DNA from 3 places in the Bradyrhizobium sp. Cp5.3 genome. Region 2 is predicted to be linked to each of the others. Evidence: predicted binding sites of a transcription regulator. Region 2 holds the regulator's gene; each other region holds the start of a gene.
The links. Region 2 encodes PhoB, which activates phosphate uptake and scavenging genes when phosphate is short. Its sites were predicted from a motif close to TGTCATNNANCTGTCAT; they were not measured.

Region 1 (4,122 bases), on a different contig from region 2:
GTTGGCGAGCATCAGGCCGAACGGCAGCGTCGCATTGTTCAGCGCCTGGCTCGAGGTCACCGGCACCGCGCCCGGCATGTTGGCGACGCAATAATGCACGATGCCGTCGACCTCGTAGGTCGGATCAGCGTGCGTGGTCGGATGCGAGGTCTCGAAGCAGCCGCCCTGGTCGATCGCAACGTCGACCAGCACGGCGCCCGGCTTCATCGATTTCAGCATCGCGCGCGTCACGAGTTTTGGCGCACTGGCACCGGGCACCAGCACCGCGCCGATCACGACGTCGGCGGCGAACACCTCCTCCTCGACCGCCTCGATGGTCGAAAAGCGAGTGCGCACCCGCCCGAGAAAAACATCATCCAGTTGGCGCAGACGAGGAACTGAGCGATCGATCACCGTGACTTCGGCACCAAGCCCCGCCGCCATGCGGGCGGCCTGCGTTCCTACCACGCCGCCGCCGAGCACGACGAGCCGCGCCGGCTGCACACCGGGCACGCCGCCCAGGAGCAAGCCGCGGCCGCCGGCCGAACGCTTGAGCGCAGCGCCGGCGGCCTCGATGGCGAGGCGGCCGGCGACTTCGCTCATCGGCGCGAGCAGGGGGAGGCGCCCATTCGCGTCCGTGACCGTTTCATAGGCGATCGCGGTGCAACCGGAAGCGAGCAAGCCCTTGGCCTGTTCGGGATCCGGCGCGAGATGGAGATAAGTAAAAAGGATCTGGCTTTCACGGAGCTGGGCCCATTCGCTTCGTTGCGGCTCCTTCACCTTCACGATCATGTCGGACTTGGCGAAGATCTCGCGGGCGCTCGCGGCGATCGTGGCCCCTGCCCGCTGGTAGACCTCGTCGGAGGCGCCGATGCCGCCACCGGCGCCGGTTTCGACCGTGACCTGGTGCCCCGCCGCGACATATTCGCGAACGGCGCCCGGGGTGAGCCCGACGCGATATTCCTGCACCTTGATCTCCCTGGGGACACCGACGCGCATCGCGAGCTCCTTTGCCAACATGTTGATTCTTTTGTTGATCGTAGCGGCAGGCGCGGTTTGGTTTCATGCGAATATCCGCTAGTTTCGTGGTCCCGGCGCCGGTTTCCGGCGCTGAAGCGCCCTTTCACGCTGGAAACGAAACCTTGGCCCTCGACCGGAAAGACCTCGCGATCCTTGCGGAACTCACCACCAATGCGCGGGCCAGCCACACCGAGCTGGCCAACAAAGTCGGCCTGTCGAGCACGGCGCTGGCGCGGCGACAGAAGGCGTTGGAGGACGATGGCTATATCCAGGCCTATCAGGCCGCGCTCGATCTGACCCAATTCGGCCTTACCATTACGGTGCTGGTCCGCATCGCGCTGGAGAGCCAGAGCGATGACGCGCTGAAGGCCTTCGAGGCGGAGGTGGTGAAGTGCCCCTCCGTCGTGCGCTGCTTCCTGATGTCCGGCACCGACGACTACATCCTCATCGTGCTTGCCCGCGACATCCAGGATTTCGAGCGCATCCACCGCACCGAGCTGTCACGGCTGCCGCGCGTGGCGCGGGTGCAATCGAGCTTCGCGCTGCGCGAGATCGTCAATCGCGCTGTGCCGACGGTGGTGTTCGGCGAGGCGAAGCGCTAGCGGACGCCTCTCTCCGCGTCGTGACTGGCAAAAACGCCGGCCGGCCGCCGTTGTCATAGAACTGTCATCGAATGTGCCGAGACCTGTCGCTCTGGCACATTCGGGACCTGACATGGACTATTTCAAGCGCTTCAACTTCCTCTTCGCCGCACCGGTGTTCGACGCCGACGACCTCGAAGGCATCCGCTTCAACCAGATCATCGAGGAGATCCAGCGCTCCGGCTTCGAAGTGGTCCGGGCCCGCAAGCTGGAGGACGCCGAGATCGCGGTGCAGACAGATGCCGCGATCGGCTGCATGGTGGTCGACTGGGGCAAGAAGGGCCTTGAGGGCAAGACGTCGGCGCTGATCAACCTGATGCGTCGCCGCGGTCTCGACTTCCCGATCATCCTCCTGATTCGGCGCAAGCGGTTCGAGGACCTTCCGGTCGAGGTGCTCGACTTCATCGACGGCTACGTCTTCCTCTCCGAGGAGACCCCGCCCTTCATCGCCAAGAACCTGATCAGCCGGCTCAAGCAATATGCGGAGACATTGAAGACGCCGTTCTTCGGCGCGCTGGTCGACTATGCCGAGGAAGGCAACCAGCTCTGGACCTGCCCGGGCCACAATGGCGGCATGTTCTACAGCCGCAGCCCGATCGGCCGCGTCTTCGTCGAGCATCTCGGCGAGTCCGTGTTCCGCGACGACCTCGACAATTCGGTGCTCGACCTCGGCGACCTCCTCACCCATGAAGGCCCGGCGCTGAAGGCGCAGAAGGAGGCCGCCCAGATCTTCGGCGCGGAGAAGACCTATTTCGTGCTCAACGGCACTTCGACCTCCAACAAGGTCGCGCTCGGCGCGCTCGTCACCGACGGCGATCTCGTGCTGTTCGACCGCAACAACCACAAGGCCGCCCATCACGGCGCGCTGATGATCAACGGCGGCATCCCAGTCTATGTCCCGACCATCCGCAACGCCTGGGGCCTGATCGGCCCGATGCGCTGGGACGCGCTGGACGAGAAGGCCCTGCGGGAGGCGATTCGCAACCATCCGCTGGTCGAGGACCGCGACGCCTGGCGCAAGGAACGGCCGTTCCGCGTCGCCGTGGTCGAGCAGTGCACCTATGACGGCTCGATCCACAGCGCCGAGATGATCCTGAAGCGCATCGGCCATCTCTGCGAGTACATCCTGTTCGACGAGGCTTGGGCCGGCTTCATGAAGTTCCACCCGCTCTATGCCGGCCGCTTCGCGATGGGGCTGTCGAACCTTTCGCCCGATGCCCCCGGCATCATCGCGACGCAGTCGACCCACAAGCAGCTTGCCAGTTTCTCGCAGGCCTCGCAGATCCACATCCGCGACCGTCATATCCGCGGCCAGAAGCGGCGCGTCGAGCACCGCCGCTTCAACGAGAGCTTCATGCAGCACGCCTCGACCTCGCCGTTCTATCCGCTGTTCGCCTCCCTCGACGTCGGCGCGCAGATGATGAAGGGCCGCTCCGGCGAAGTGTTGTGGGACGACACGATCCGGCTCGGCATCGAGCTGCGCAAGAAGATCCGCGCCATGGGCCGCGAGTTCGAGGAGAAGGAGCAGAACCCGGAACGGCGCTGGTTCTTCGAACCCTTCGTCCCCGATCGCATTGCCATTCCCGATGTCAGCCGCCCCGGCGCCGTGCACAAGGTCGCCTGGGAGACGCTCTCGACCGATGAGCTCGCCACCAATCCCGCTCTGTGGCAGCTCTCGCCCGACAACACCTGGCACGGCTTTCCGGGCATGACCGAAGGCTTTGCCATGACCGATCCGAACAAGCTGACGCTGCTCACCCCCGGCTTCGACCGCACCACCGGCGCCTATGCGGAACATGGCATACCCGCCCCGGTCGTCGCGCAATTCCTGCGCGAGAACCGCATCGTCCCCGAGAAGAATGACCTCAACTCCCTGCTCTTCCTGCTCACGCCGGGCGTCGAGGCGAGCAAGGCCGGCACGCTGATCTCAGGCCTCGTCGCCTTCAAGAAGCTGCACGACGACAATGCGCTGCTGGCCGACGCCATTCCGGAATTCTATCAGCGGCGGCAGGCGCGCTATGCCGGCGTGCGGCTGCGCGATCTCTGCGCCGAGATGCACCGCTTCTTCCGCAAGGCCGACGTCAGCGCGCTGCAGGCACGGCAGTTCCTGCCCGAGCATCTGCCGGAGATCGCAATGTCGCCGCGCGACGCGGCGCGACGCCTGATCCGCAACGACGTCGACTATCTGCCGATCGAGGCGATCGCGGGGCGCATCGCGACCACGCCCTTCGTGGTCTATCCGCCCGGCATCGCCACCATCGTGCCCGGCGAGCGGCTGACGGAACGGGCCAAGCCCATGATCGATTATCTCAAGATGTTCGAGACCTGCTTCAACACGTTTCCGGGCTTCGAGGTCGAGATCCAGGGCGTCTACAAGGAGATCGATGCCGCCGGCCGCATCGGACTCTATACCTACGTCGTCGCCGAGTAGCCGCCGATGAACGGAACGAGCGTGATGCGTGCGGATGACGAGCCGGTCCTG
Region 2 (4,122 bases):
CGAACGAAGGCGGCCTGCTCAACGCAATCGTCGGCTCGCTCATCATGACCGTGCTCGGCGTCGGCATCGGCGCGCCCCTCGGCCTGTTCGCCGGCACCTACCTTGCCGAGTACGGCCGCAACGACAAGCTGACCTCGGTGATCCGCTTCATCAACGACATCCTGCTCAGCGCGCCCTCGATCATCATCGGTCTGTTCATCTACGGTGCGGTGGTGGTGCCGATGCGCGGTTTCTCGGCAATCGCCGGCAGTCTCGCGCTCGCCGTGATCGTGATCCCGGTGGTGCTGCGCACGACCGAGGACATGCTGCTCTTGGTGCCGAATGCGCTGCGTGAAGCGGCCTCCGCCCTCGGCCTGCCGCGCTCGCTGGTGATCAAGCGGATCGCCTACCGTGCCGCGCGCTCCGGCCTCATCACCGGCGTGCTGCTGGCGACCGCCCGCGTCGCCGGCGAAACCGCGCCGTTGCTCTTCACCGCGCTGTCGAACCAGTTCTTCAGCCTGAGCCTGAACAAGACGATGGCGAACCTGCCGGTCACCATCAACAACTTCGTGCAGAGCCCGTACGCCTACTGGAAGCAGCTTGCCTGGAGCGGCGCGCTGCTGATCACGCTCACCGTGCTTGCCCTGAACATTGGCGCGCGCATCCTTGGCGCCGAGAGGACCGCAAAATGACCGATCTTTCCGTATCCGTGAGTGCCAACGGTCACCTGGCGTCGCAGCAACCGCTGCCGGAAGCCCCGGCCAAGGTGACGGTGCGCAACCTCAACTTCTATTACGGCGAGCACCACGCGCTGAAGAACATCAACCTCACGCTCGGCACCAACCGCGTCACGGCGTTCATCGGCCCGTCGGGCTGCGGCAAGTCGACCCTGCTGCGCATCTTCAACCGGATGTACGACCTCTATCCGGGTCAGCGCGTCACCGGTCAGCTCATGCTCGACCAGACCAACATTCTCGATCCCAAGCTCGACCTCAATTTGCTGCGCGCCCGCGTCGGCATGGTGTTCCAGAAGCCGACGCCGTTCCCGATGACGATCTACGAGAACATCGCCTTCGGCATCCGCCTCTATGAGAAGATATCGAAGTCCGAGATGGACGACCGCGTCGAGAAGGCGCTGCGCGGCGGCGCGCTCTGGAACGAGGTCAAGGACAAGCTCAACGCCTCGGGCCTCTCGCTCTCCGGCGGCCAGCAGCAGCGCCTCTGCATCGCGCGCACCGTCGCGGTGCGGCCCGAGGTGATCCTGTTCGACGAGCCCTGCTCGGCGCTGGACCCGATCTCGACCGCCAAGGTCGAGGAGCTGATCCAGGAGCTGTCCGAGAATTACACGATCGCGATCGTCACCCACAACATGCAGCAGGCGGCGCGCGTCTCCGACAAGACCGCCTTTATGTATCTCGGCGAGCTGATCGAGTTCGACGACACCAGCAAGATCTTCACGTCGCCGACCGATCGGCGCACGCAGGATTACATCACCGGCCGCTTCGGCTGAGGAGACAGGATATGGGTTCCGAACACACCGCAAAGGCCTTCGACACCGACCTGCAGGAGCTCACCCGGCTGGTCGCGGAGATGGGCGGGCTCGCCGAGCGCATGATCGTCGATTCCGTCGATGCGCTGATCCGCCGCGATGTCGCGCTCGGTCAACGTGTGGTCGCCGGTGATACCGAGATCGACGCGCTGCAGAAGAAGATCGAGGAGCGCTCCGTCCTGACCATCGCCCGCCGCCAGCCGATGGCGGTCGACCTGCGCGAGATCGTCGGCGCGATGCGCGTGGCGACCGACCTCGAACGCATCGGCGACCTCGCCAAGAACATGGGCAAGCGCGTCGCAGCGCTGGAGACGGACTTTCATCCGCTCAAGCTGTTCCGCGGCCTGGAGCATATGACCGACCTCGTGCAGCAGCAGGTCAAGTCGGTGCTGGACGCCTATGCCGCGCACGATCTGCCGGCGGCGATGGCGGTGTGGAAGGGTGACGAGGAAGTCGACGCCATCTGCACCTCGCTGTTCCGCGAGCTCCTCACCTATATGATGGAGGATCCGCGCAACATCTCCTTCTGCATCCACCTGATGTTCTGCGCCAAGAACATCGAACGGATCGGCGACCACGCCACCAACATTGCCGAAACCGTGTTCTACATGATCGAAGGCCAGGCCATCGCCGACAAGCGGCCGAAGGGCGACATGACGACCTTCGCCACGACGGTCCCGAATAGCTAAGGAGCGACGACCCCATGGGCGCACGCATTATGGTGGTTGAAGACGAAGAAGCTCTGACCGAGCTGCTCCGTTACAACCTCGAAGGCGACGGCTATGACGTCGAGACGGTGATGCGCGGCGACGATGCCGACACCCGCCTCAAGGAACACATACCCGATCTGATCGTGCTCGACTGGATGCTGCCGGGCCTGTCCGGCATCGAGCTGTGCCGGCGGTTGCGTGCCCGGCCCGAGACCAAGCAGCTCCCGATCATCATGCTCACCGCGCGCGGCGAGGAGAGCGAGCGGGTACGTGGCCTTGCGACCGGCGCCGACGACTACATCGTCAAGCCGTTCTCGGTGCCGGAGCTCCTGGCGCGCGTGAAGGGTCTGCTCCGACGTGCAAGCCCCGAGCGGCTCGCCACGGTGCTCGCCTATGGCGACATCGAGCTCGACCGCGAAAAGCGCCGCGTGGCGCGTTCGGGCCGGCCGATCGATCTCGGTCCGACCGAGTATCGCCTCCTGGAGTTCTTCCTGGAGCATCCGGGCCGCGTGTTCTCGCGCGAGCAGCTGCTCGACAGCGTCTGGGGCCGCGACATCTACATCGACGAGCGCACTGTCGACGTGCATATCGGCCGCCTTCGCAAGCTGCTCAATCTCGGCCGCGAACAGGACCCGATCCGCACCGTGCGTGGTGCCGGCTATGCGCTGGATGATCGTTTCGCGAAGGCGGAGCAGACTTAAGGTCTGACAGGTTGGCGGGCTGTCGCCACAATCTCGTCGTCCGGGCCTGGTGCGCAATTGCGCACGGGGCGCGGGACGCATCGCCCCAGGGCGCAGTTGTTGCGCGAAGAGGGTAACTCCGAGTCCCCGTCATCACATCCGCTGGCGGTAATGGCTCCCGGCTTTCGCCGAGACGACGCGGAGTTTGACTGGGCCGTCGTCGCGTGACGGCCTCATCCTGATCGTCGACGAAAGCTAGCTCAGCGCGTGCCCGGCTTCGCCGGGGCGCGGCGGCGGTCGGCTGCCGGCTGGTAGGCGACGCGCGAGTGCTGGGCGCAGTAGGGCAGGCCCGAGAGCGCCCTGCCGCCGCAGAAGAAGAAATCCGGGCTCGAGGGATCGCCAACCGGCCAGTGGCAGGTCGCCTCGTTCAGCTCGAGCAGCGACAGCCGCTGGCTCATCGGCACCACGTTGTCGTAGGTGACCGGATCGGGCTCCACCTCGACCTCGAAGGCCTGCGCCAGCGCGGTGTTGCCGCGCGAGATCGGACGGGACACCCGCATCATGTGCTGCGCGGGACGCGCCTTGCGCGGCCGCGGAGCTGCCGAAGACGGGCTCTTGGCGCGGCCGGACAGGCCGAGCCTGTGCACTTTGCCGATCACGGCATTGCGGGTCACATTGCCGAGCTCGGCTGCGATCTGGCTGGCCGAAAGTCCGGCCTCCCAGAGCTTTTTCAACTGCTCGACGCGATCGTCGGACCAGGTCAAAACCGTCATTGCACCCTTTCCCTCGCCGCGCGCCAGCCATCCTGGGGCCTCGCAGCGATTGCCTAAGCCTCGAAAAACCCGTGCCGCCAGAATCCCTTAAGGCTCGCCGGGCGCGACTAGAACGCCCGAACGTTTACGCCGGTACATGAGGACTTAGAGGATCAGAACCGCTGCACGAGATGTCGTATCTGACAAGCCAAACGCTACAATATGGCGTGACTCACGCGCAAGAGTCCGCCGACTCGCTTCCACATGTTCCGTAGCGAAACCACCACAAAATAGGCACCGCAAGACTACGGATTCTGCGTTTCCCGAGGCTTGCCGGCGGCATTGACTCCCGTTCTGCCAGGCATAAGATGCCCTCACGTGCCGCCCTGAAAAGGCGGCACGTTTCGTTTTCCGGGACGGTCATTGGTGCGCTGCGCAATGCGCGTTGAGGC
Region 3 (4,122 bases), on a different contig from region 2:
GACGCGGATGTTCTCCGACAGGCCGGGGATGCCGGGCCTGAGGCAGCAGATGCCGCGCACCACGAGCTCGACCTGGACGCCAGCCTGCGAGGCCTCGTAGAGCGCGTCGATGATGTCGGGGTCGACCAGCGCGTTCATCTTCATCCAGACCGCGCCGGGCCGGCCGTGCCGCGCATGCGCGGTCTCGGCCTGGATGTGCTCGATGATGCGTCCGCGCAGCGTCAGCGGCGACACCGCCATCTTTTCCAGATCGCTCGGCGCCGCATAGCCGGTGATGAAGTTGAACACGCGCGCGGCGTCGCGGCCGATGGTCGGATCCGAGGTGAAGTAGGAGAGGTCGGTGTAGATGCGCGCAGTGACCGGATGGTAGTTGCCGGTGCCGGTATGGACATAGGTGGTGAGGATGCCGCCCTCGCGGCGCACCACCATCGAAAGCTTGGCGTGAGTCTTGAGTTCGAGGAAGCCGTAAACGACCTGCACGCCGGCGCGCTCGAGGTCGCGCGCCCAGCGGATATTGGCCTCCTCGTCGAAGCGCGCCTTCAGCTCGATCAGCGCGGTGACGGACTTGCCGGCCTCGGCGGCTTCCGCGAGCGCGCGCACGATCGGCGAGTTGTTGGAGGTGCGATAGAGCGTCTGCTTGATCGCGACGACGTCGGGGTCGCGCGCCGCCTGCTGCAGGAACTGGACCACCACGTCGAAGGATTCGTAGGGGTGGTGGACGATCAGGTCCTTCTGCCGGATCGCGGCAAAGATGTCGCCGCCATGCTCGCGCACACGCTCGGGATGGCGCGGCACGTAAGGGGTGAATTCGAGGTCGGGCCGGTCGAGGCGGGTGAGCTGCGAGAGCTCGTTCATGGCGAGCACGCCATCCACGAGGAAGACCTCGTCGTCGGCGGCGGACAGCGCATGCTGCACGAAGCTGCGCAGCTCCTCCGGTGTCTTGGCATCGATCTCGAGCCGGATCACCGATCCGCGGCGGCGGCGCTTCAGTGCGGTCTCGAACACGCGGACGAGGTCTTCGGCCTCTTCCTCGATTTCCATTTCGGAGTCGCGGATGATGCGGAAGGCGCCCTGGCCGTGAAGATTGTAGCCGGGGAACAGGCGGTTGATGAACAGGGCGGTGGCCTGTTCGAGCGAGATCAGCCGGACCTTGCCGTCACCGGGCATGCGGATGAAGCGGTCGATCTTGCCGGGCATGCGGATCAGCGCGTTCATCTGCTTGCCGTCGGCAGCGCGCGTTAGTTGTAGCGCGATAGTGAAGCCGAGGCTCGGAATGAACGGGAAGGGGTGCGCAGGGTCGATCGCCAGCGGCGTCAGCAGCGGGAACACGTTGTTGAGGAAGTAGTCCTCGAGCCAGATCCGCTCGGATTTGGTGACGTCCTTGCCGTCGACCAGCACGATGCCGACGTCGGCGAGGGTGCCGCGCAGGTCGCGCCAGATCGCCTGCTGGTCGCTGGCAAGCTGGGAGACGGTGCGGTTGATCAGCGCGAGCTGTTCGGACGGCGTCAGGCCGTCGGGGCTGCGCTCGGGAATGCCCTCGCGTACCTGGGCCTTGATGCCGGCGACGCGGACCATAAAGAATTCGTCGAGGTTATTTGCCGAAATCGACAGGAATCGCACCCGCTCCAGCACCGGATGGTGGGCATTGACCGATTCTTCGAGGACGCGGCGATTGAAATGCAGCCAGGAGAGCTCGCGGTTGATGAATCGCTCAGGGCTCGTGGCGATCGCCGGCAGTCCTTCGGCTTCCGGAGCTTTCTCTTTTACTTCAATAGCTTGCGCGGATTCCATCAGAAGTCGGTCCATCTTGTCTCGCCTTACTTTTGCGACTTACGCGCAAAACCGGCGGGAGCATGTGTTAAGGCGATGACGTTTCGATGACATTGATGTTCCGCCGCCCGGCCGCGTCAAGCGGCGTCGGAAGGGCGGCCCGGTCAGGCATCGCGCAGCAGGTCGGCGGCGAGCGCCCGGGTCACGGGCCGGCCGAGCCGCAGCGCCTCGCTGTCCAGCAGCTCTACCGCGCGCCGGGCGGCGGCCGAGGACCGCTCCAGGCGGGTGGCAAGGTAGCTGACCACGCTCTCGTCGACCGTGAGCTGGCGGTCGGCGCAGAACTTTACGATCAGGCCGCGGAACAGCTGGTCGTCCGGCGGCAGCAGCGAGATCGCTGGCACGGCGCGCAGGCGCGAGCGCAGGTCGCGTAGCTCAATGTCGAGCGCGGCCGGAAGTTCGCGTCCGGTGAAGAGGACATAAGCGCCGTCCTCGCGGGCCAGATTCATCAGGTGGAAGAGGGCGCGCTCGTCGAAGGCCCCAACCCTGAGATCCTCAACCACCAGCGCACCCGTCGCCAGTGCCCCCGGCACGGTAGACGCGGTCAGCGCATTGGCCGTGGTCGAGCGGGCACCGGCCTCCTCGGCCCAGATCGCGGCGAGGTGGCTCTTGCCCGATCCTTCCGGGCCGGCCAGCCACATGATCCGGTTCGGCCATTCCGGCCAGCCATCGATCAAGGCGAGACCGGCCGCGTTGGCAGGCCCTTCAAGGAAATTGTCCCGGCTGAGGCTCTCCGCATGCGGAAGCGAAAACGCCAACTGTCGGGGATGAACGCGGCCTGCCACGCTTGCTTTGCTCCATGCCGGGCGTGCCGGCCTCACTTGAAGGGGTCTGACGGATCGAGCGCTGCTCGTTCAACTCGATTTGGCCCATTTGCTGGGCCGCTCATTTTGCCTCGATGGTGCTCATGTGCCGCAGCCACTCGACGAGATAGAGCGACACCGAGGACAGTGTGAAGACCGTTACGAAGCCCATCAGGATAATATCATAGGGTGCCGGCCTGAAGCCGAAGGCGAGGGCGGCCAGCACCAAGGCCGCATAGGCCACCTGGGCCGCGGTGTTGAGCTTGGACACCATCGACGGCTTCATCTCGACCGGCTTGTCGAACAGCCAGGACACGATCACGGCGGCCACGATCATGATGTCGCGCGACACCACCAGGATCACGATCCAGCGCGGGATGTCGCCCCAGATGCCGAGTGCCAGGTAGATCGAGACCAGCAGCGCCTTGTCCGCGAGGGGGTCGAGCAGGGCGCCGAGCTCGCTCCTCATGTTGAAGCGCTTGGCCAGGAAACCGTCGACGGCGTCACTGATGCCGGCGATCAGGAACACCGCGAACGCCACTTCCATTTGGCTCGACACGATGGCCCAGACGATGATCGGGACCAGCATGATACGGCCAAGGGTAATGATGTTCGGGATACTCACGCGGCGCTTCCTGGCACCTTGTCTGACCTCAAATCCGACCCTTTGAAGGCTGAACCGGTTGATATCTACATAGTATAGCCCCGGGCGCCATGCGAGCCATTGCGTGTCCCCGGAATTCGACGTAACCAGCCGCAAACCCACTGGAAATCGGGCATGACCGACCGCAAAAACGGCCTCACTTACGCCGATTCAGGCGTCGACATCGATGCGGGCAACCGCTTGGTCGACCTGATCAAGCCGATGGTGCGCGCCACCGCTCGCCCCGGCGCCGACGCCGAAATCGGCGGTTTCGGCGGCCTGTTCGACCTCAAGGCGGCCGGCTTCAAGGACCCCGTCCTGGTCGCCGCGACGGACGGCGTCGGCACCAAGGTCAAGATCGCGATCGAGACCGGCCTGCATGGCGGGATCGGCATCGACCTCGTCGCCATGAGCGTCAACGATCTCGTGGTGCAGGGCGCCGAGCCGTTGTTCTTCCTCGACTATTTTGCCTGCGGCAAGCTCGACCCGGAGGCCACCGCCGCGATCGTCGCAGGTGTGGCCGAGGGCTGCCGCGAGTCCGGCTGTGCCTTGATCGGCGGCGAGACGGCCGAGATGCCGGGCCTGTACAAGGACGGGGATTACGATCTCGGCGGCTTTGCCGTCGGCGCCGCCGAGCGCGGCACGCTCCTGCCGCGCAAGGACATTGCCGCGGGCGATGCCGTGATTGGCCTTGCGTCCTCCGGCGTCCATTCCAATGGCTTCTCGCTGGTGCGAAAGGTCGTCGAGCAGTCCGGCCTCGGCTTCGAGGCGAAGGCGCCGTTCTCGCCGGTCATGACCCTCGGTGGCGCGCTGCTGACGCCGACGCGGCTCTACGTCAAATCCTGCCTG

Region 1: the regulator PhoB is predicted to act here: its motif matches at 1,653-1,669, upstream of K289_RS0129555 (Orn/Lys/Arg decarboxylase N-terminal domain-containing protein).
Region 3: the regulator PhoB is predicted to act here: its motif matches at 1,867-1,883, upstream of K289_RS0110215 (RNA degradosome polyphosphate kinase).

The regions. Positions count from the first base shown of each region.
Region 1 covers NZ_AUFA01000029.1:27,486-31,607, reverse strand. The annotation lists gene ald (alanine dehydrogenase) at 1-978, opposite strand, end outside; gene K289_RS0129560 (Lrp/AsnC family transcriptional regulator) at 1,122-1,601, shown strand; gene K289_RS0129555 (Orn/Lys/Arg decarboxylase N-terminal domain-containing protein) at 1,714-4,071, shown strand; gene K289_RS0129550 (GNAT family N-acetyltransferase) at 4,078-4,122, shown strand, end outside.
Region 2 covers NZ_AUFA01000001.1:243,781-247,902, reverse strand. The annotation lists gene pstA (phosphate ABC transporter permease PstA) at 1-671, shown strand, start outside; gene pstB (phosphate ABC transporter ATP-binding protein PstB) at 668-1,489, shown strand; gene phoU (phosphate signaling complex protein PhoU) at 1,501-2,217, shown strand; gene phoB (phosphate regulon transcriptional regulator PhoB) at 2,232-2,939, shown strand; gene K289_RS0101160 (GcrA family cell cycle regulator) at 3,179-3,691, opposite strand.
Region 3 covers NZ_AUFA01000005.1:45,908-50,029, reverse strand. The annotation lists gene K289_RS0110215 (RNA degradosome polyphosphate kinase) at 1-1,791, opposite strand, end outside; gene K289_RS0110210 (DnaA ATPase domain-containing protein) at 1,935-2,612, opposite strand; gene K289_RS0110205 (CDP-alcohol phosphatidyltransferase family protein) at 2,713-3,255, opposite strand; gene purM (phosphoribosylformylglycinamidine cyclo-ligase) at 3,409-4,122, shown strand, end outside.